2 regions of the Mesorhizobium sp. M4B.F.Ca.ET.214.01.1.1 genome follow, and region 1 is predicted to be linked to the other one. Evidence: predicted binding sites of a transcription regulator. Region 1 holds the regulator's gene; the other holds the start of a gene.
The links. The regulator LexA, encoded in region 1, represses DNA repair genes until DNA is damaged. The targets are predictions, from matches to a motif close to TGTTCNNNNTGTGTTCNG.

Region 1 (11,688 bases):
GCTCGAGAAGCAGACCAAGCGCGGCCTGAAGCGCGAAGCCGATGACGCCGATTTCGGCAAGGAAGGCGCCGCCGAAATGTTCGGCGTCGGCGAAGGCGGCACCGGGCTGATCCCCTCGCCCACCGGCGACGGCCAGATTCTCTACAAGGTGGCCGAAGTGTTCGAGCCGGCCGGCGCCGATGGCAGCTCCGTGCCCGACGACGCGCAGAAATCCTTCACCGCCGGCATGTCGGACGACCTGCTCGACCAGTTGGTGGCGCAGTTGCAGACGCAATACGACGTCCGCATCGACCCGGCCGCGGTTTCCCAGGCGCAGGCCCGATGAGTGCGCTGAAGACCCATATCGCCAAGGTCGCCGCCGGCACTCCTCTTTCGTTTGAGGAGGCGCGCGAGGCGTTCGACATCATCATGTCGGGCGACGCAACGCCCGGTCAGATCGGCGGCTTCCTGATGGCGCTGCGCGTGCGCGGCGAGTCGGTGAGCGAGATTTCCGGCGCCGTCGCCACGATGCGCGCCAAGATGCTGCGCGTCGAGGCTCCGCACGGCGCCATCGATATCGTCGGCACCGGCGGCGACAATTCGCACAGCGTCAACATCTCGACGGGATCGGCATTCGTCATTGCAGCGAGCGGCGTGCCGGTGGCCAAGCACGGCAATCGCGGCCTGTCCTCATTGACCGGCGCTGCCGATGTGCTCACCGCCCTCGGCGTCAAGATCGACATCGGACCGGAGACGATCGGCCGTTGCATCCATGAAGCCGGCGTCGGCTTCATGTTCGCGCCGGCGCACCATCCGGCGATGAAGCACGTCGGCCCGATCCGGGGCGAGCTTGGCACGCGCACCATCTTCAACCTGCTCGGACCGCTGTCCAATCCGGCCGGCGTCAGCAGGCAGATGGTCGGCGTGTTCCTGCCGGAATGGATCATGCCGGTTGCCGAGGCGTTGAAGGCGCTGGGCACCGAGCACGCCTGGATCGTTCACGGCGACGGCTATGACGAGATCACCACCACCGGCGAGACGCAGGTGGCGGAACTTGCCGGCGGCGAGATCCGCACCTTCGCGCTCACCCCCGAAGCGGTCGGCCTGCAGCGCCACACCAAGGACGAGTTGCGCGGCGGCGACGCGGCCTACAACGCCAAGGCGCTGCGCGACATGCTGGCAGGTGCTGCGGGCGCCTATCGCGACACCGTGCTGATGAATGCGGGCGCCGGCCTGGTGGTGGCCGGCAAGGCGACGACGCTCGCCGACGGCATGGCGAGCGCAGCGCAAGCCATCGACAGCGGCCGCGCGCTCCAAGTGCTCGGTCGGCTGGTTGAAATTTCGAACGAGTAGAGCCCTTGTCCGACATTCTGCGCAAGATCGAAGCCTACAAACGCGAGGAGATAGCGGCGGCCAAGCAGCGCGTGCCGCTGGCCGAGATCAAGGCGCGGGCTCAAGCCGCCGAGGCACCGCGTGGCTTTCTTGCCGCGCTAGAGGCCAGGCGCAGGGCCGGCGGCTTCGGGCTGATCGCCGAGATCAAGAAGGCGAGCCCGTCCAAGGGGCTGATCCGCGCCGATTTCGATCCGCCGGCGCTCGCAAAGGCCTATGCGAATGGCGGCGCGGCCTGCCTCTCCGTGCTGACCGACGCCCCGTCCTTCCAGGGCGCGCCCGAATTCCTCACCGCCGCGCGTGCCGCCGTCGCCCTGCCGGCGCTGCGCAAGGATTTCCTTTTCGACCCCTATCAGGTGTTCGAGGCCCGCGCCTGGGGCGCCGACGCCATCCTGATCATCATGGCGAGTGTCGACGACGCGATGGCGCGCGAGCTCGAGGCGACGGCCCTCGAACTCGGCATGGATGCGCTGGTCGAAGTGCATGACGAGGCCGAGATGGAGCGGGCGCTCCGGCTCTCGTCACGGCTGATCGGCATCAACAACCGCGACCTCAGGACGTTCGAGACCAGCCTCGGCGTTTCGGAGCGGCTGGCGGCGATGGTGCCGGCCGACCGCCTGCTGGTCAGCGAGAGCGGCATCTTCACCCATCAGGACTGCCGCAGGCTGGAGCAGAGCGGCATCGGCACCTTCCTTGTCGGCGAGAGCCTGATGCGGCAACAGGATGTCGCGGCGGCGACTCGCCTGCTTCTGACAGGCAAGGCGCCGGCCGAGGCCGTCTGACGATGGCGGCCGCCCTCACCCATCTTGGCGCCTCTGGCGAAGCCAACATGGTCGACGTCGGCGACAAGGCCGAAACGGTGCGCACCGCGATCGCCGAGGGCTTTGTCTCGATGCGCGCCGAAACGCTTGAGATGATCCTTGCCGGCGATGCCAAGAAGGGCGATGTGCTGGGCACCGCGCGCATCGCCGGCATCATGGCGGCCAAGCGCGCGCATGAGCTGATCCCGCTCTGCCATCCGCTGCTCCTGACCAAGGTTTCCGTCGATATCGAACCGGACAAGTCGCTGCCCGGCCTCAAGGTCACCGCGCTTGCCCGTGTCACCGGCAAGACCGGCGTCGAGATGGAAGCGTTGACGGCGGCCTCTGTCGCCTGCCTCACCATATACGACATGGCCAAGGCCGCCGACCGCGCCATGGTGATCTCCGGCATCAGGCTGGTCGAAAAGACCGGCGGCGAGTCCGGCGACTACAAGTCGGCCGGGGCGGGCGCCTGATGGCGCTGGTTCCTGTGGCCGAGGCGCTCGAGCGCCTGCTGGATGGCGCGGCGCCGCGGGCCAGCGAAAGCGTCGCACTGATCGACGCCGCTGGCCGAGTCCTGGCCGAGCCTGTGGTGGCGCTGCGCACGCAGCCGCCCTTCAACGCCTCAGCCATGGACGGCTATGCGACGCGCGCCGCCGATGTGGCATCCGTGCCGGCGCGGCTTTCGGTGATCGGCATTGCGCCGGCCGGCCGCGGCTTCGAAGGCAGCGTCGGCACGGCGCAAGCCGTGCGCATCTTCACCGGCGCGCCGGTGCCGCAAGGCGCCGACACTATCGTCATCCAGGAGAATGTGCAGGATCTCGGCGGCGGCACGATCGAAGTGACCGAGCCGACCGCTGAAGGGCGCAACATCCGCCGCGCCGGGCTCGACTTCGTAGAAGGCGATGTGCTGCTGGAAAAGGGCCGGCTGCTCGATCCGGCGGCACTGTCGCTGGCGGCATCCGCCAACCACCCGCGCCTCACTGTGGTGAAGCGGCCGCTGGTCGCCATCATCGCCACCGGCGACGAACTGCTGCCACCCGGCAGCGAACTCGGTCCCGATCAGATCATCTCGTCCAACGCCTATGGCGTCGCCGCCGCTGCGCAATCGGTCGGCGCCCGCGCGCTCGATCTCGGCATTGCCGCCGACCGCAGGGAAGCGATCTCCGCGCTGGTCAGGCAGGCCGTCGAGCAGCAGGCCGATGTCATCGTGACGCTTGGCGGCGCCTCGGTCGGCGACCACGATCTCATTCACGGCGTGCTGACCGGCGAAGGCATGACGCTCGATTTCTGGAAGATCGCCATGCGCCCGGGCAAGCCGCTGATGTTCGGCCGGCTGGGACCCGCGCGCTGCATCGGCCTGCCCGGCAATCCGGTGGCGAGCCTGGTCTGTTCGCAGCTGTTCCTGAAGCCGTTGCTGGCGCGGCTCGGTGGCCGCGCGTTCACCCAGGACATTCGCGAGGCGCGGCTGGGCGCCGCGATGCAGGCAAACGATCTGAGGCAGGATTACGTGCGGGCCGTCGTCCGCGAAGAAGCCGGCTCACTGGTTGCGACGCCCTTCGGCATCCAGGACTCCTCGATGCTGCGCATGCTCGCCGACGCCAATGGCCTCGTGGTGCGAGAGCCCTTCGCCCCGGCCGCCGCCGTCGGCGACGCTTGTCGCGTTCTGATGCTACGCTGAACAAAACGTCAACGCATTCATTAAACTTTAAACGGTTGCGGAACACAACTGGAACAGATAGTGTTTGTTCTGGGTTTGTTTTTCTGATTCTGGTTTCAGAACCCGTGGGGGCCGCCATGCTGACGCGCAAACAACATGAACTCCTGATGTTCATCCATGAACGGCTGAAGGAAAGCGGCATTCCGCCCTCTTTCGACGAGATGAAGGAGGCGCTTGATCTGGCTTCGAAGTCGGGCATCCACCGGCTGATCACTGCGCTTGAGGAGCGCGGCTTCATTCGCCGGCTGCCCAACCGGGCGCGTGCGCTGGAAGTGCTGCGCCTGCCCGATTCGATCGCGCCTGGCCTCAATGCCGCGAAGAAGTTTTCGCCGAGCGTCATCCAGGGAAGCCTCGGACAGGGCAATCTCGGCCGGCAGATCAAACCGGCGTCGCCGTCGCGCACCCCCAGCAATGACGACGACGCTGTGTCGGCGGTGTCGATCCCGGTAATGGGCCGCATCGCCGCCGGCGTGCCGATCGACGCCATCCAGCACCAGACGCATTCGATCTCGGTGCCCCCGGACATGATCTCGGGCGGCGAGCATTATGCGCTGGAGGTGAAGGGCGACTCGATGATCGAGGCCGGCATCTTCGACGGCGACACGGTCATCATCCGCAACGCCGACACGGCGAGCCCCGGCGAGATCGTTGTGGCGCTGGTCGACGAGGAAGAGGCGACGCTGAAGCGCTTCCGCCGCAAGGGCGCATCGATCGCGCTCGAAGCCGCCAACCCTGCCTATGAGACCCGCATCTTCGGCCCTGACCGGGTCAAGGTGCAAGGCAAGCTGGTCGGCCTGATCCGGCGCTACTGAGCGGACGGCGCCAGTTTGACCACCGGTCTTTCGGGTCTCTGGTATGGCGGCAGTCCCCTCGCCTCGCGAGAGTATTTGCGCTGCTCGTGCCATGGCCGGTAGGGCTTTTCGACCGCGTAGCGGATTGTTGCTTGCGCGGTCGCCGATTGCGGATCGAAGAAGACGGCGGCGCTGCCTGAGCGGGCGAGCTGGCGTTTGGTGACGACGAGGGCCAGCGAATTCCAGCAGGGACTGTAGGCGGTGGCGTCGTCGATGACGATCAGGTCGGCGAAGGCGCAGGCCGGCCGCGCCGTCTTGCGGTTTTCCGCGAGCGCCACGATTGCGCCGGACGGATGCCGGGCAAGGCACAGTCCGTCCCTGCAGTAGAATGGCGAGCCAGGCGGCAGGTCGAGCGGATCGATATCGAAGCGTGCATCCCCTGTCTCGAAGGTCTCCGGCTCGACGACGGTCTCGGCCACCAGCGCGCGTTTCCAGTTGTCGGTGGTGAATTCATTCGACCGCGCCCGGTTGACGGCGAGCTCGCCGCCGCCGATCGGCATCGCCACCAGATGCGCATCCTCCGAGATCAGCACATCGGGCGTGCGGGTATTTGAAACCGTCAGCAGGCCGGCCAGAGCGAAGGGGATCGCCGCAAGTCTCAGCCAGGTCGTGGCCATGGTCGCGATGACCAGCGCTATCGTCACGAAAAGCACCGATTGAATGGAGATCAGCCCGACGGCATCGACCGGCGAGCGTTCGGAGATCCACCCGGAGATCGCGATCATCGCGGTCAGGCCCTTGCCCATCAGATACAGGAATGGCCAGTCGAGACCGAACGGCATCGTCAGGGCGCTGGCGACCCCCAGGAACATGACCACCGAAACGATCGGCATGACGGCCAGGTTGGCGAGCAGGCTGAGCGGCGACACGCGCTGGAAGTGCCAGATCGCGAAGAGCGCCGTAGCGCTGCCGGCGATGATTGAGGTCATGGCAAGGCCGCCCATACCCATCACCAGCTTTCGTGACGCAAAGTGAAGGAACGATCGCTTCGGCGGCGGCGCGGTCGTCCTGTCGGCCCGATAGTCCGACCAGCCGGCATAGGCGCCGACCAGGGCGGCGGTGGCGGCGAACGACATCTGGAAACTCGGGCCGACCACTTCGTGCGGCGACACAAGAATGACGGCGATGGCCGAGATCGCCAGATTGCGCATGGTGAGCGCGGCCCGGTCGAACAGCACGGCGACAAGCATCACCGCCAGCATGATGAAGCTGCGTTCGGCGGCGACCACAATGCCGGAGAAGACGAGATAGGCGGCGATCGAGACCAGCGCGGCGGCGGCGGCATATTTCTTGACCGGCCGGCGCGAGGCGAAGTCGGGAAACAGCGCGAAGGCGCCGCGCAGCAGAAGCATGATGGTGCCGGCAACCAACGCCATGTGCAGGCCGGAGATGGAGATGATGTGGTAGATGCCGGTGCGCCGCATCGCCTCGTTGATCTCATCGGGAATGCCTGCGCGCACGCCGACGATCAGCGCCGCCGCGATCTCGCCCTCGGGGCCGCCAACCAGCCCGCGGATGTGGTCGGCGATGCTCTCCCGCGCCTTCTCGATCGCGGAAGCGAGGCGCGCCGTCGCTGGTGCCTCTTCGCTGGCTATTGTCTTTGGATTGCCGAGGAAAAAGCCGCTGGCGCCAATGCCCGAAAAATAGCTGTCGAAGGAGAAGTCGTAGCTGTCCGGCCGCACCGGGCCGGTCGGCTGCAGCAGCCTTGCATAGCCCGTCAGCAGCGAGCCGGCGGTCATGTCGGCGGGTACTTTCCGCGCCGAAAGCCTGACCCGCTCCGGCGCGTAGCGCAGTTTTGGGTGGGCGGTGGAGATCACATCGATGGTCAGCCTGACGCGGCCGTTCTCCATCTCCTCCAGGCTGACGAGGCGGCCGGTCAGGCGGGTCTGGATCTCGGAACCGAGCATAGGCGTCGCGGCGCGCCAGGTCTCGACCTTTGCGGCGAGAAAGCCCAGGGCGCAAAAGAACGCCGCCATGAAGAGGAGATGCGTCCTTGGCCGCGAGCGCGAAACCAGCGCGCAGACGGCCATGAGCGCCACCGCCGCAAGCGGCCTGTAGAGATCCGGCTCGGCGTTCAGCGAGAAATAGAAGATCACGCCGGTCGCCAGGAACACCGGCACCAGCAGAAAGCCGATGCCGCGATCAAGCTCGGTCGTGGCAGCGTTGCCGATGCTGCGGTGAAACGCCGGCCATGAGACGCGGCCAACCTGCTTGCGGAGCCGCGTGATGGTTGCCGTTGGCGAGGCCGGGCCGAATCCACCTCCATCGGGCGGCAAAATCTCTTTGGCCGGACGCGGCTCCGGAAGCGAAACCGGCGCGGCATCGGCAGGCAGCATGTCAACAAACAGCAGGCGCTCGCTGACGCCAGCTGTCGTCCCCTCGCCCTCCTCCGCGCCCCGGCCTCGTCCAGCCATCAGGTCTGCCCCTTGCGCCCCAGACCTCCTATGCTACATGAACGCCGAAAACGCGAAAGTCCGCGCCACCACGCCCGCTTCCTCTGCCAGCCTGAGAGTGCCATGTCCGACAAGGTCGTCACCCGTTTTGCCCCCTCGCCGACAGGCTACCTGCACATTGGCGGGGCGCGCACGGCGCTGTTCAACTGGCTCTATGCGAAGCACACCGGCGGCACCATGCTGCTGCGCATCGAGGACACCGATCGCGAGCGCTCCACCGAGGCGGCGACCGCTGCCATCCTGGACGGGCTGACCTGGCTCGGCCTGTCATGGGACGGCGAGGCCGTGTCGCAGTTCGAGCGCGCGCCGCGCCATCGCGAGGTCGCGGAGGAGCTCGTGCGCCTGGGCAAGGCCTATTACAGCTACGAGACGCCCGCGGAGCTCGAGGCGATGCGCGAGGCGGCGCGGGCCAAGGGCCTGCCGCCGCGCTACAACGGCCAGTGGCGCGAACGCGACCCGTCCGAGGCGCCTCCCGGCCTCAAGGGTGCCATCCGCATCAAGGCGCCGGCCGAAGGCGAGACCGTCGTGCATGACCGCGTGCAGGGCGAGGTGCGCTTTCCCAACAAGGACCTCGACGATTTCATCATCCTGCGCTCGGACGGCAACCCGACCTACATGCACGCCGTCGTCGTCGACGATCACGACATGGGCGTCACCCACATCATCCGCGGCGACGATCATCTGACCAACGCAGCGCGCCAGACGGTGATCTACAACGCCATGGGCTGGGATGTGCCGTCGATGTCGCACATTCCGCTGATCCATGGCGCCGACGGCGCCAAGCTGTCGAAACGGCATGGCGCGCTCGGCGTCGAGGCCTATCGTTCGATGGGCTATCTGCCGGAGGCCCTGCTCAACTATCTCGCCCGCCTCGGCTGGAGCCATGGCGATGACGAAGTCATGTCGATCAAGGACATGATCGGCTGGTTCGACATCGGCGACGTCAACAAGGGCGCCGCCCGCTTCGACTTCGCCAAGCTCGAGGCGCTGAACGGCGTGCATATGCGCAAGATGGACGATCATGCGCTGTTCGACATCTTCGTCGCCACCCTGCCCTATCTCGAAGGCGGCCCGGCGCTCGCCGCCCGGCTCGACGACCAGAAGAAGGCGCAGTTGCTCGCGGCCCTGCCCGGCCTCAAGGAGCGCGCCAAGACGCTGGTCGAACTGGTCGACGGCGCGGGGTTCCTGTTTGCCGAGCGGCCGTTGCCGGTCGACGAGAAGGCGGCGGCGCTGCTTTCCGGCGAGGCGCGCGCCGTTCTGCGTGGCGCCCATGCGACGCTGACGGCGGTCTCTGGCGACTGGACGGCAGCTACCGCCGAGGCCGCGATCCGTGACTTCGCGCAAGCCGGCGGCCACAAGCTCGGCGCCGTGGCGCAGCCGCTGAGAGCCGCGCTGACCGGCAGGAGCACGTCGCCCGGCGTGTTCGACGTGCTTGCCGTGCTTGGCCGCGAGGAAAGCCTGGCGCGCATCGCGGATCAAATCGATTAGGAGCGAACTGGCCCAAGAAGATTGGCATTGAAAGGCGCGTTTCGCAGTGCAACATTAGGCCTTGGCCCAATCTGGCACGCACCTCCTAAAATGCGGTGGCGAGTTCGCGCATTCCGGTGATTTCGACGTGTCGTTTTGCAGGAATTTGCCTTGCCGGCATGAGGAAACAAGAAGGAGTTTCTAATGAGCGAAGCTGCAACAAAACTGGACTTGGGGGCCAACCCGCGCGAGTCGACCGCCAAGCTGGAACTCGCCGGCAAGACGCATGAATTCAAGGTGCGAAGCGGTTCGGTCGGGCCCGACGTCATCGACATCGGCGCGCTCTACAGCACCACCGGCGCCTTCACCTACGATCCTGGCTTCACCTCGACGGCAAGCTGCGAGTCGGCCATCACCTTCATCGACGGCGACGCCGGCATCCTGCTTCACCGCGGCTATCCGATCGACCAGCTCGCCGAGCATGGTGACTTCCTCGAGGTCTGCTACCTGCTGCTCTACGGCGAATTGCCGACCAAGGCGCAGAAGGACGACTTCGATTACCGGGTGACGCGCCACACCATGGTGCATGAGCAGATGTCGCGCTTCTTCACCGGCTTCCGCCGCGATGCGCATCCGATGGCTGTCATGTGCGGCGTGGTCGGCGCGCTGTCGGCCTTCTACCACGACTCGACGGACATTTCGGATCCCTACCAGCGCATGGTCGCCTCGATGCGGCTCATCGCCAAGATGCCGACGATCGCGGCGATGGCCTACAAGTACCACATCGGCCAGCCCTTCATCTATCCGAAGAACGAGCTGAACTTCGCCGCCAACTTCCTGCACATGTGCTTTGCGGTGCCGTGCGAGGAGTACAAGATCAATCCGGTGCTGGCGCGCGCCATGGAGCGCATCTTCATCCTGCACGCCGATCACGAGCAGAACGCCTCGACCTCGACGGTGCGTCTTGCCGGCTCATCGGGCGCCAATCCGTTTGCCTGCATCGCCGCCGGCATCGCCTGCTTGTGGGGCCCGGCGCATGGCGGCGCCAACGAGGCGGCGCTCAACATGCTGGGCGAGATCGGCCATGTCGACCACATCCCGGAATTCATCGCCCGCGCCAAGGACAAGAACGATCCGTTCCGGCTGATGGGCTTTGGCCATCGCGTCTACAAGAACTACGATCCGCGCGCCAAGATCATGCAGAAGACCGCGCATGAGGTGCTGGGCGAGCTCGGCATCAAGGACGACCCGTTGCTCGACATCGCCATGGAGCTGGAAAAGATCGCGCTCACCGACGCCTATTTCATCGAGAAGAAGCTCTATCCGAACGTCGACTTCTATTCCGGCATCACGCTGAAGGCGCTGGGCTTCCCCACCACCATGTTCACCGTGCTGTTCGCGGTCGCCCGCACCGTCGGCTGGATCGCGCAGTGGAAGGAGATGATCGAGGATCCGCACCAGAAGATCGGCCGGCCGCGTCAGCTCTACACGGGTGCCGCCGAACGCGACTACGTGCCGATCGCCAAGCGCTGATCGCGCCCGAGCGAAATGGTTGAAAAAGGCGCCCGCGAGGGCGCCTTTTATTTGATGTGTCGCAGAACGACCTCTGCGGCGATATCGCCTGACGGTCTGTCCGTCGCCATGCGTCGCGCGATCTCGGCGAACCCGTCCTTCTGCCAGGCGCGCATGCCGGTGTCGGAAAACAGCGTCTCCAGTTGCCGGGCGAGGTTCTCCGGCAGGACATACTGGTCGTAAAACTCCGGAACCAGGGTCCGGTCCGAGATCAGATTGGGCAGCAGCGCCGACCAGACGGAAATGAGATGCGGCATGACCAGCCGCGCGACGGGATCGAGCTTGTAGCACGACACCATCGGCACGCCCGACAGGGCCAGTTCGAGCGATACCGTTCCCGAGGCGATCAGCGCGGCATCGGCCTTGCCGAACGCCTGCCATTTGCGTTCGGGCTCGACGATGATCTCCGGTTTGTCGTCCCAACTGGCGACCGAAGCCCTGACCAGCTCGGCGACGTGCGGCACGGTCGGCAAGAGCAGACGCAGGCGATGCCCGCGCTGGCGCAGGATCGACATCGTCTTGCCGAACGGCTCGATTAGCCGGCGTACTTCGCCACGACGGGAACCCGGCAGCACCAGCAGCGTCTTGACGCGATCCCCCGCCAGGTCCCGGGGGAGCCCTTGCGCCTTGGCTGCGCCAAGCACGCCAGGATCCCGCGCCAGGCGATGCCCGACATAGGTGCCAGGCGGACCGCCGAGGCGGGCGAGCGCCTTCACCTCGAAAGGCAGGATGCACAGGATATGGTCGACATAGGGCTTCATCGCCACCGCCCTGCCCGGTCGCCATGCCCAGACACTCGGGCAGACATAGTGGACGATTGGAATCGACGGGTTGGCGGCACGCACCTTCTTCGCCACGCGCAGCGAGAAATCCGGGCTGTCGATGGTGATGAGGCAGTCGGGTTTTTCGGCCGCGATCATGCTTGCCGTCTGGCCGATCCGCCTGATCAGGCGCGGCAGCTCGCGCAGGATCGCGCTGAACCCCATCAGCGCGATCTCGCTGCCGTCGAACAGGGATTTCAGGCCGAGCGCCTGCAAATGCCGACCGCCGATGCCGAGAAGCTGAACATCCCGGCCCGTCGTCCGCTTCAGCGCCGCGACGATGTCGGCGCCCAGCAGGTCGCCCGATTCCTCGCCGCAGACGACGGCGACCTTCAACGACTTGCTAGTGGCCATGAGCCGGCTCCTCGGCGGGCAGGCCGATGATGAAAAGGCCGAGCGCATTGGCGCGCGCGATCGTATCGGGACCTTCAAGGATCAGCGAGCGGCCGGCTTCCACGGCAATCCCTGCCAGCCCTGCCTCTTGCGCCGCCTCGACCGTCCGCGGGCCGATGGTTGGTAGATCGGCGCGCAATTCCTGGCCGGGCTTGGCGCATTTGACAAGCACGCCGCGGGTCTTGCCGGCGAGCCGGCCATGGTCGCGCAGTTGCCTGGTCCGCTCGAGCAGTCCGTTGGTGC
Region 2 (11,688 bases), on a different contig from region 1:
TCGGGCGGATGGGCCAGCCGCAGCCTAAGCGGAACCATGCGGACCATATCATTGCCGATATCGATGTGTGACAGGTCGAGCACCTGACTGACCGGATCATATCTGCAGGCCGCGATGTGGACCGATCCGGTGCCGGGATGTGAGACTTCGACGAAGCCGCCGTCGTCCCGCTTCGGCGCCGTGGGGACCCGGCATTCGAGCAGGAAAACGCCATCCTCATCAAGGTGCCGGGCCGCATTCTCGAAGCACCTGACCTGACCGTCCTGGGTGATCACGTTGCCGATCGAATTGAACACCAGATATACAACGCCGTAGCGGCGACCCATGTCGACCGCCGTCATGTCGCCATTGACGACCTCGATCTCCGATCCGCCCGGCTTCTCCCGCAGTACCTCGATCATGTCGGGCGAAAGTTCGATGCCGTCGACCTGCAGGCCGACGGCCGCCAGCGGCAGGGCGATCCGTCCTGTGCCGACCGCAAGCTCCAGGCAGTCGCGTCCACCCGCGATCTCCTTCAGGAATTGAACAGTCTCATCCTCGTCGCCGCGCAGATCATCGTCGTAGTGCTTCGCAACGTCGCCGCGAAAGCTGTCTTCAGGCCTGAACCCTTCCATGTCGTGTTCTCCGGTAACCGCCGCACCCCGCAAGGATGTGCAACGCCTCCGGCAAGCCTCGCGTTCCCGTGGAAATTCGCCAGGTGCTTCCCCGCATTTGAAGTCTGGACATCATGTGAGAGAAGCATCTCCGCGATCACCGTCGATGCTCGGACATATGTAACATCCCAAGATTGAGATATATTGCTGCCGCGTCCTTGGTCGGACGTTCGTGGAAGGGGGCACGACATGCAGGCAGTGCCGATATTGCATCCGGGGGAGCAACCTGCGGTCGGGACCATATCCTCCCTGACCGGATCCTCGCCGACCTTGTCATCCTTTACCGGCTATCCGGCCGCCGTGCTGTGCTGGCTTCTGTCGGCTGGCGTCTATATCGCGGCCAAATGGGTGGCGCCGGAAATGCCGCCCTGGGGGCTATGCTTCTGGCGGCTGACGCTCGCCTGCGCCATCCTGCTGCCGATCGTGCATCGCCACCACGGCGCGATGATAGCGCTGCTGCGGGCGCGGTCGCTGGAGATCGTCGCCGTCGGCGCCATCGGCCTCACGCTCTGCCAGGGCATGATCTATCGCGGCCTCAACGAGACCGATGCCAGCACCGCCGGCATCATCATGGCGCTGTCGCCAGTCATGACGATGGTGCTGGCGCGTTTCGTGCTTGGCGAGCCGCTCGGGCTTTGGAAGTCGCTTGGCGCGCTGGCCGCCCTTGCCGGGATGCTGGTCATCGTCGCGCATGGCGACCTGACGGCGTTGCTTCGCCTGAGCTTCAGCCCCGGCGAATTGTGGATCGTCGGCAGCGCGTTCTGCTGGGCCCTCTACACCGTGCTCGTGCGGCGCGCCAAATTCGGCATCGAGCTCCTGCCGCTGGTCGTGCTCCTGTTGGGGGCCGGCGCGCTGGTCGCCTTGCCGTTCCATTTGTGGGAATTGTTCAACGACGAACGCTCCGCCATGAATGGCGACGGCTTGCTGGCGCTTGCCTATCTGGCGGGCCCGGGCGGCGCCTTGATGTACTATCTCTACAACCGAAGCGTGGAAACGCTCGGCGCGAGCAGGGCAAGCATGCTGCTCTACCTGCAAACCGTGTTCGTCGCCATACTCGCCTACCTGCTGCTCGGCGAGGGCCTGCATGACTACGATCTCGTTGGCGCGGCCTTCATCGTAGCCGGGATCGTGCTCGCCACCGTGGTCAAGACCGGCGCAATTCCAGGAAAGGCGTGAGACGGTTCCCGTCGCAATCGCGCAAAACCAAGCCGATCCCGCCCGTGCAGGGTGGCTGCGGCCCGCGCCTCAAAAAATCTGATAGCCTGTGTCGGACTGGCCGGGCCCCGCCCGTCCTTGGGGCATCGGACAGCAATCAGAAAGGACATTCGATATGCCGAGCACCGTACGTTTGCACCGCGTTCTGGCGACCAAGCCGGAGAAGGTCTACCGCGCATTCACGGAAGCGGACGCGCTGGCGAAATGGCTTCCGCCGAACGGTTTCACCTGCACGGTGCACAGCTTCGACGCAAAGGTCGGCGGCACGTTCAAAATGTCCTTCCGCAACTTCACGACGGGCGACAGTCATTCTTTCGGCGGCGAGTATCTCGAACTCGTTCCGGGCGAGCGCCTGCGCTACACCGACAGGTTCGACGATCCCAACCTTCCGGGCGAGATCCAGGTCACCGTGATCCTGAAGAAGGTATCGTGCGGCACCGATCTCGATATCACGCAGGCCGGCATCCCGGACGCCATCCCGGTCGAGGCCTGCTATCTCGGCTGGCAGGAGTCGCTCCGCAACCTGGCAAAGCTCGTCGAGCCCGAGATCAATCAGTAGGGTATATCGCCGTCCAAGGCTTTGTCGTCATCCGGATCGACTCGCCGGTGCTCCGGCGGGTCGCGGACAACTCGGCTACTGATCGACGCATGCCGCCGACCACGACGCGGTCGCCTGCGAGCCCTGGCGCCTTCACCCACTACAGCTCCTTCTCCGCCAGTTCGCGGAACTCATCCGGCACCGAGCGCGCCGCCTCCAGCGCCGCTGCGCCGTAGCCGACCGCCTCCTTGCCGAAACGCTGGCGGATCCTGTCTATCGCGCGGTCGGCGCCGAAGCGGGCGAGGCCCTTGCGGCTGCCGGGCTTCAGTCTCTCGTCGGCAAGCCCGAGCGGCAGTTCGAGCTGCAGCTCCGCACTTTCCTCCAGATGCGAGACGGAGATCGCGAGCAGGGAGATTTCCCGCTCATGCCGGTTGGCGGCGAGCACGCCGCGCACCAGCTCTTCGGCGATCTCGGCCAGCATCGCTGTTGCCTGGATCGGCTGCTCCAGCGTCACGGAGCGGGTAACGGCGCGCATGTCGGCGAAGCGCACTCGCACCGTAACCGTGCGGCCGGGCCGCGCCTTAGCGCGCAGGCGGCTCGCCACACGATCGGCGAGATGCAGCAGCGTCGGCACGAACACCCGCGCCTCCGCCGGCTTGCGGCCAAGCGCCGACTGCGCGCCGGCCGAGTGTGCCCGCCGGTGCGTCTCCAGCCGGCGCGGGTCGCGGTTCCAGGCGAGGGCGGCGAGCTTCTCGCCGGCGGCCGGGCCAAGCAGGCGTTTCAGCGCGCCGCCATGGCTGCGCGCCAATTGCCCGATGGTCTCGACGCCGATCTCGGCGAGCCGCGCCCGGGTCGCCGGGCCGACGCCCCACATCAGCGATACCGGCAGGTCGTGCAGGAAGGCGATCTCCGTGCCGGGCTCGACCACCACCAGCCCGTCGGGTTTTGCGACCTGCGAGGCGATCTTGGCCAAGTGCTTGGTGCGCGCGACGCCGATCGAGATTGGCAGGCCGAGCTCGGCCTTCACCCGCCGCCGGATGGCGCGGGCGATCTCGTCGGGCGGTCCGAACAGATGCGTGCAGCCGGCGACGTCGGCGAAGGCCTCGTCGATCGAGATGCGTTCGACCAGCGGCGTGAAATCGTCGAGCACCTTGATCGCCGCGTCGCCGAGCCGCTGGTACTCGCTGAAGCGGCCGCCGACGAAGATCAGGTGCGGGCAGAGTTCGCGCGCCTTGCGGCCGGGCATGCCGCCGCGAACGCCAAAAACCTTGGCCTCATAGGAAGCCGCAAGCACCACGCCGCCGCCGACGGCGATAGGCTTGCCCCTGAGCGACGGGTCGAGCAGCTGCTCGACCGAGGCATAGAAGGCGTCGAGATCGGCATGCAGGATGGTGGCCGCTGTCGCCTGACTTTGCGTCATCCGTGGCGCCAATTCACCTTGCGGCGTTGCAGCATTAGCAACATCTGTTCGAAGGAATTGTTCTCGAACAAAAAGAGAACAAACGGGGTCTCTTGTCAAGCGGCATCGGACCGCCGACGACGGTGGGATCTGCGACCTGTCACAAGGATGCGGGATCCAGCCGGAATCTCGTTTTTTGCCACGTCGAGCACGCGTCGGGAGCGCACGTGCAGCATCGACCAAGGTCGATGCCGAGAGGCAGGAACATCGTCCGGCCGACGGCGTTACTGCGTGGTAGGGACGCCGTTTGCGGGAGGCCTGACATGGGCCAGTTCGAGATCACGGACCTCGTCTATATCGTCGATGCTTGCGCCACCGGAAGGGCCGCCGGGCGGCTCGTGTCGATGGCACGGGCGGTGGAGGAACTGCGTGTGCTGACCGGCGATTTCATCTCGCCGGACGAGGTGGCGGCGAACGAACTGTCGGCCGTGGCGCTCGAGCGCGGTTGCGCTGTGCTGTTCGACGAGCAGCCTGGCGCTGACATCCTCAGGGCGCCGTAAGTCCGATATACGCTGCTATATGTTGGGCGCCGCTCGGGGGTGGCGTCCATCACAACTTATTGAAAAATTGGGCTTTCAGGCCCGGCAAGTGACAAGTCGAGCGAAAATCTTAGCCATTCGTTTATGCATGCTTGCTCATATGGAAGCATGGCATCGCGCACCCGTTTTTTCATGGGGAACTTTCGCCGCCTGCTGGGAGCCAGCGGCGCGGGCGGCAACGTCGCCGTCATCTTCGCATTCGCCTTACCGGTCGTCGTCGGTGGCGCTGGCCTCGGTGTCGAGACCTCGCTCTGGTACTACAGCAGCCTGAAGCTGCAGGCGGTGGCCGATGCCGCGGCCTATGCCGGCGCGCTCGAGAAGATCGCGGGTTCCGACAACCCGACCATCGTCGCCGCCGCCACGCAGTCGGCGACCTCGAACGACTTTGTCGCGCCGGGCACGATAGAGGTCAACACGCCGCCATTGTCCGGCCCGAACACCGCCAAGAAGGCGGTTGAGGTCATCGTCAAGCACAACCTCGATCGCTACTTCACGGCCATTTTCAACAGCACCCCGGTTCCGCAGCAGGCGAGGGCGGTGGCGCGCATCACCGACGCCTCGAAGGCCTGCGTGCTGGCGCTCAGTCCTTCGGCGGTCCAGGCTGCGCTCTTTTCCGGCAACACCACCGTCAACCTCACCGGCTGCTCCGTCATGTCGGACTCGGTTGCTGCGGACGCCATCAGGACGCAGGGATCGGCGACGCTCAAGGCCGACTGCCTGATCACGGTCGGCGGCATGGTGCTGAACAATCCGGTGACCACGACCTGCAGTTCCAACCTCACCCAGGCCCTGCCCGCATCCGATCCGTTCTCCAGCCTGCCGACGCCCGCGGCGAGCAACCCGTGCAAGAACGTCAACGGCAACAAGACGTCGCAAACGCTTCAGCCTGGCACTTATTGCAGCGGCATGGATCTCAAGGGCAACGTAACGCTGCAGCCCGGCGTCTATGTCGTGCAGGGCGGTATGAAGATCAACGCAAACGCAGTCGTCGCCGGCAGCGGGGTAACCATCTTCATGGCGGGCAGCAACACCGTCAGCATGAACGGCACCGCCACGGTGACGCTGAGCGCGCCGACCTCAGGTACCTATTCCGGCATGCTGTTCTATGGCGACAGGACGGGGACCGCGGCGCAGAGCACCTTCAACGGCACGGCGACGTCGCTCTTGACCGGCGCCATCTATTTCCCCAAGCAGCAGGTCAACTACCTCGGCAACTTCTCCGGCAGCGGCGGCTGCACCCAGGTCGTCGCCGACACCATCCAATGGTCGGGCAGCACGACCATCAAGCAGGACTGCACCAGTCTCGGGATGAAGGACATTCCGGCGACGCAGTCCGTTCAGCTCGTCGAGTAGCGCGCATGGTTGGGCGGACCCTGCGCATTTTCCGGGACAAGGCCGGGATAGCCGCCGTGGAATTTGCCATGGTGCTGCCCATCCTGTGCTTCGTCTGCCTCGGCATCGCCGACGGCTGGTCCTACGTGTCGAGTTACCTGCAGATGCGCGCTGGCGTCAAAACCGCGGCCAATCTGGTGATGGCCGGCGCGACCAACGACACGGGAACGCAGGCGGTCGCGCTGTCGAGCTGGAACAACAAGCCTGAAGATGCGGCGGTCGTGCTGGTCAGATCCTACAAATGCGGCACCACGGTGGTGGATGAGACCACGATCTGCGGCGGTACCAAGCTGCCGAATGTCTTCGTCCAGATCTCGGCCACCGGCACCTGGGTGCCGCCGTTCAATTTCGGCGTCTTTCCGGATCCGCGCGTGATGACCCATCAGGAGGTCATCCGTGTCCGCTGAACGGATCGCCAGATGGCGCCGCGACCGGTCCGGCGGCGCCGGGCTGGAATTTGCGCTGATCGCGCCGTTCCTGGTGATGCTGCTGTTCGGGATCTTCGCGTTCGGCTGGTCGTTCAATGCCACTTCGACCGTCCGCTACACGCTGGAAACCTCGGCCCGTGCCTTGCAGCTCAACAACACGCTAACGCAGAGCCAGATACAGGCGATCGCCACGCAGAAACTGCTGGCGCTGGGCCTGAAGAACGTCGTCGTGACGATAGCGACCGATCCGGCCAGCGGCGGCTTCAAGATGGCGCATCTGACCGCCAGCTATGCCTTCGTCATCGAGTTCCCGTATTTCGACCAGTATCCGATCAGTTACGCAACGACAGTCACTGTACCCTTGGTTGCAAGCTGAGCATCTTGCCGCCAAAAGGTTTCACTTGATGTTCTGCAAGATGTTGCTGGCGTAACTGCGTCTCCCGATCAGTTAGGACTAAGGTCTGATCAGTATAGGGCTTCTGCGGCCCAAAGGGCTCAGCTGGCATCTGTCCGCGATAATCGTCTTTGATTTCAGTATCTTATCTGTGTCACCCGGCGCGTCGGTCGCGCATCGCTACTATATTTGTCTAAAGTTTACTTCTTCGAATTAGCAAATTTGCATACGACGGCGTTATAGCGGGTAGGCGAGGTGGCGAATCCCCGAGGAGGTACTATGACAACCCGAAAAACCCTGTTGGCGGCGGTGGCCGCGTTCGCTCTCCTGGCCACTCCCGCGTTGGCCGGCAACGGCAATGGCGGCGGCAACGGCAATGGCGGCAGCCATGGCAATAGCGGCGGCAGCCATGGCAATAGTGGCGGCGGCAATTCCGGCAAGAGCGGCACGCACGGCAATTCCGGCCAGAGCAAATCCGGCAAGAGCACGCATGGCAAGTCGGCGTCGGCGAAGTCGGGCAAGAAGTCAGCGACGGTCACCGTCGATGACGTCGAAGTCGCGGCCACGCCCAAGGAGAAGAACCTCCACGCCAAGCTCGGCCGGCTCAACTCTCTGCAGCGCAACATCAACGCTTACATGAACTCCAAGAGCAAGAACTTCGCCGCAGTGCAGGCCTATGTGATGGCCTCCGCGAATGCCCAGAACGCCCAGGCCGCGGTCGAAGCCGCCAATCAGGCAGTCATCGACGCCCAGGCCGCACTCGACGCGCTGAATGCAAAGGCGGCCGACCCGACCACTCCGCCCGACGAGGTCCCGACCCAGGACGAACTCGATGCAGCGCAGGCCGCGCTCGACGACGCCAACCAGGCGGTCATCGATGCCCAGGCCAAGGCCGACGAAGCCGTTGCCGACGTCCCATCGCTCGACGATGCGCTTGCCGAGATGGCTAACAAGCCGGTCGACGACGAGGTCACAGAATGGGCCACGGGCGTGCTCGACGACAAGATCGACCAGGTAGCCGCCAAGCTGGCGGAGCAGGACGCCGCCGCGGCGACGACCGACGACACGACCACCGACCCGGCCGATGAGGAAACGGAAACCGAGACGGCGGAATGAGTGAGTAGGGACGAGTGAGTAGCAAATAGTAGGGGCTGGCGGCATGCCGCCAGCCCCGTCCGTATACCGCTTGCTACCCAATTCCCTATTCACTACCCGCTTCCGTTCATCCCGACGGGGAAAACCACCGCTAACCCCATGTTCGGCATGGCAAATCTTCGCTTCCCAATGTAATCTCCTGCGTCTAGGGGTTCAAAGGCATTGGGAGGACAAGAACATGCCACGGGTTTCGGAGCTCTTCTTCAAGACAGCCATCGTGTTTCTCATTCTGGGCGTCGCCGCCGGCCTGGAAATGGCCATATCGGGTGACCATGGCGCGTTCCCCGCGCATGCCCACATCAATCTGCTGGGCTGGGTCACCTCGGCGATATTCGGCGGCTACTACGCGCTCAATCCAGCCAAGGCGGCGCGGCGCATCGCGATGATCCACTACGGTCTCTATACGCTCGGCCTAGTGATCATGCTGCCTGCGCTCTACCTGCTGCTGCACGGCAACCCGGCACTGGAGCCGATCGTCGCCGGCGGCTCGTTGATCGTCGCCGCGGCCATCCTGCTCTTCGCCGTTGTGGTGTTCTCGCCCGAGCCGGTGCCGTCGGCCTCCGGCCTGCAGTCGGCGCCTCGCTGAGGGCGAAACTGCCAATCTCCCCCCTTGTGGGGGAGATGTCCGGCAGGACAGAGGGGCGAACGATCACCAGCTTCGGCGTGATCCGCCCCCTGCACAATCAGCTTCAATGATCTGGACAGTTGCTGACAGGCCGGCGGGACAGCGCCCCTCTGGTCTGCCGACCATCTCCCCAAGGGAGAAGAGCCTGTCTCAGGCTTTCGCCAATCGCCGGTTACAGCAGTCGCGACAGGAAGGTGTGGATGATGCCGTCGCGCTCGAACGGTCCGGGCACCTTGGCCGGCAGCGAACTGTCGGTGGTCTTGGCCGCCGACGAGGCGCGGCCGTAGATGATCAGCAGCACGGCGATGAAGTAGCCCACCTGCAGCACCAGGGCGGCGACAAATGTCCACCCCAGCGCTTGCCACAACGATCCCGTGTCCGCGTAGGTCCAGCCAAGGACCACGAGAATTGTTGCCGACATTCCCACAAGAAACTGCGGAAAATACATTTGCCCGATCGAACGCTCCGGATCTTGTTGCGGTCCGGAATGCCCGCCCATGTCTCTACCCTATTTGAGCGTTGCACCTTTCACGCATGGTCGCAAGTTGGCACCAGTGCCGCGCTCTGTTCTGCCTTTCGGCCAGTTGTATGCGACCTATGTCTTAGGACTTAGGACCTTGAGCCGCCCGGCGCAAGAGTTGTCTTGGTTACTGCACCGGCATTTGAGGCGCGCCGCCTTTGGCGTGCCCGGCGTGACGCATCGCCGGGCACCCTTGCGGTCAGACCGCCATCTTGCCGATGATCTTGGACATGTCTGCGGCGTCGAAGGCTTTCAACGTCTGCGTGCGCACATTGCCAAGCGATGCCACGGAGAGGCTGAGGGCCGTAGCCGCGATGTCGTCATTGGCCTCGACGGCCGCGACCACGTCGTGCTGGCCAAGGGTCCACAGCAGCGAATTCACCTTCACTCCGCTATCGGCGGCCATCGACTTGAATGCTTCGGCCCGTTTCACCGTGTCCTTGATGGATTTGGCGCCCTGCTCGGTGAAGTTCACAAGTATGACGTAATGCGACATGATTTCCTCCCATCGCGGTCGGGGGGCGTGCGGAAGCGTCTCCGCCGCGGCCGTTGTTTCTCCCGACGAGATCGTGCCGTTCAGGCGGCACGCGAGAAGGAGTGCCGGCCGAGGCAGCTTACGGAGACTTTGCCGGCACTCCACGCGAAGATTGGGTGTTCTCCCCGCGCGGCGGCATATTAGCACCGGCGAATATTTGGGAAAGCCGTTTTCCCTGGAGTCCGCGGGTCTAGGCCTCGAAGAAATGGAATGTTCCGCGTCCGCCGGACTTGCTGCGGTAGAGTGCCATGTCCGCCTTCTGCAGCAGGTCGTCGCTCGTCACGCCATCGCCGGGCGCCAGCGCGATGCCGACGCTGAGCCCGAGGACGAACGGGGTGCCGGCGACCGTGAACGGTTCCCGGAAGCGGTCGATGATGCGCGATGCAAGAGCGGCCGCATCCGTCTTTTCAGCGATGCCTGTCTGCACGATGGCGAACTCGTCGCCGCCAAGCCGCGCCACCGTGTCGTGGTCGCGCACCGCGCCGCGTAGCCGTGCGGCGACGTCGATCAGAAGCCTGTCGCCGGCCTTGTGGCCGAAGCCGTCATTGACCGGCTTGAACTTGTCGAGGTCGAGATAGTGCACGGCCATCAGCGCGCCGCGCCTGGCGAGCGCCACCGCGCTGTGCAGCCGGTCGGAAAACAGCATGCGGTTGGGCAGGTCGGTCAGCGCGTCGTGATGTGCCATGTGGGCGATCGTCGCCTGGTCGCGGCGCTGCTCGGTAACGTCGAAATAGGTGGTGACGAAGCCGCCGCCATCGATCGGCATGCCGCGCACCTCGACGATGGTCCCGTTCGGGCGGGTCCGCTCGTAGACATGCGCCTCGCGCTGCCTGACCAGCGCCAGCCGGCGCGCGACATGCAACTCGACTTCGCCCGGCCCGTATTCACCGCGCTCGGCGTTGAAGCGAACAGCATCTCCATCGACGGATAGCCGTTGGCGAAGAGGTCGTCCGGATAGTCGAGCAAGGTCCGCTGCCGTTGGTTGCAGATGACCATGTTGAGGTCCTGGTCGAACAGCGAGACGCCGCCAGGGAAATTCTCGATCACTGCCTCCAGCAACCGGATCCGTTCGCGCGAATGCTCGACCAGCTGCGCCATCCGGCCGATCGCTTCGGCGAGGCCCGCCGTGCCGAGCCTTGCCGGCACGCTTGCTTCCAATGCGCCCACCGCGCCACGTGATGCCATCGCCATCGGCCGCTGACCCCCTCAGCAATCCCCGGAATATTCAGTGACGCTAATATGAAAGGATTGCCGCCGGATTAACGCGCTGCCGGTCGCGGCCCTCTCGTGCCGGTTTCCTGCATCGCGAACGAGAGAGGCCCGCCATGCCATACGGCGCGGCGGGCCTGGCGACGCTCGTGAACGTCAGGTCAGGATGATGACGATCTTCAGCGTGTCCGGATCGACGATGACGATCCTGCCGTCGGCCAGCACGAAATACTCGTAGGTCTCGTAGGCCGGAACGATCTTGACGATGCGCGGCGGCAGGCGATGCAGCCGCACCTTGTGCCGCGGCACTTCGGTGCCGACGGAGATGTCGAAATCAACCCGGTCAACCGGCGTGATCTTCGTCTCGCGGATCACGTTGGTGATCTCGGTCTTCTGTTCGACCGTCACGTTGGTGATGGACGCGGTCGAGCCCTGATCGGGCTGCGTCGATGTCTTGCCCTGCGCCTGTTCGTCGGTCTTCACCGTGGCCTTGCCCTGGGCCTGCTGGTCTGTGGTGGCGCCGGCCTTGCCCTGCGCCTGTTCGTCGGTCTTCACCTTGGCCTTGCCCTGGGCCTGCTCGTCTGTGGTGGCGCCGGCCTTGCCCTGCGCCTGTTCGTCGGTCTTCGCCTTGGCCTTGCCCTGCGCCTGCTCGTTGGTCTTCATCTTGGCCTTGCCCTGGGCCTGCTCGCCTGCCTTGCCGCCCTTCTGGCAATCGGCGGTGCCGGCGGCGCAATTGTTGTCACCGCTTGGCTGGACCTCGGCCGGCGCCTGTGCCTGCGCCATCGCGGCGCCACAGCCGACACCGAGCGCGAGCATGCTGGTAATCAGAATATGTTTCATGAGAACTCTCCTCGACGTGTCGTCCCTTCGTTGGGGTAACTTCGGCTCGGAGCCTTTGTTCCGAAGCAAATTGGGCGGGATTCCATGACCAAATCGGATCGGCCACCCAGTCAAAAAAATCCAGGAACAAGGCCTGTGCGGTGGCGTTAACGACCGAGGCGGCCCGGCTGCGGACGGCATTGTGCG

Region 2: a site for LexA is predicted at 3,890-3,907, ahead of dinB (DNA polymerase IV). Genes of this name have one in related genera too.

Annotation. Positions count from the first base shown of each region.
Region 1 covers NZ_SRUX01000009.1:115,626-127,313, forward strand. The annotation lists gene EN857_RS18930 (peptidyl-prolyl cis-trans isomerase) at 1-325, shown strand, start outside; gene trpD (anthranilate phosphoribosyltransferase) at 322-1,332, shown strand; gene trpC (indole-3-glycerol phosphate synthase TrpC) at 1,338-2,150, shown strand; gene moaC (cyclic pyranopterin monophosphate synthase MoaC) at 2,153-2,644, shown strand; gene glp (gephyrin-like molybdotransferase Glp) at 2,644-3,849, shown strand; gene lexA (transcriptional repressor LexA) at 3,966-4,700, shown strand; gene EN857_RS18960 (ComEC/Rec2 family competence protein) at 4,694-7,153, opposite strand; gene gltX (glutamate--tRNA ligase) at 7,256-8,680, shown strand; gene gltA (citrate synthase) at 8,864-10,192, shown strand; gene lpxB (lipid-A-disaccharide synthase) at 10,240-11,406, opposite strand; gene EN857_RS18980 (LpxI family protein) at 11,396-11,688, opposite strand, start outside.
Region 2 covers NZ_SRUX01000002.1:112,695-124,382, reverse strand. The annotation lists gene EN857_RS03790 (class I SAM-dependent methyltransferase) at 1-614, opposite strand, end outside; gene EN857_RS03785 (EamA family transporter) at 843-1,829, shown strand; gene EN857_RS03780 (SRPBCC family protein) at 1,984-2,427, shown strand; gene dinB (DNA polymerase IV) at 2,567-3,826, opposite strand; gene EN857_RS03770 (hypothetical protein) at 4,129-4,365, shown strand; gene EN857_RS03765 (pilus assembly protein TadG-related protein) at 4,513-5,757, shown strand; gene EN857_RS03760 (TadE/TadG family type IV pilus assembly protein) at 5,763-6,203, shown strand; gene EN857_RS03755 (TadE/TadG family type IV pilus assembly protein) at 6,193-6,600, shown strand; gene EN857_RS03750 (hypothetical protein) at 6,898-7,734, shown strand; gene EN857_RS03745 (hypothetical protein) at 7,952-8,359, shown strand; gene EN857_RS03740 (exopolysaccharide production repressor protein) at 8,571-8,819, opposite strand; gene EN857_RS03735 (GYD domain-containing protein) at 9,118-9,414, opposite strand; gene EN857_RS03730 (GGDEF domain-containing protein) at 9,644-10,138, opposite strand; partial or broken gene EN857_RS35485 (PAS-domain containing protein) at 10,214-10,449, opposite strand; gene EN857_RS35480 (hypothetical protein) at 10,448-10,654, shown strand; gene EN857_RS03720 (DUF1236 domain-containing protein) at 10,819-11,502, opposite strand.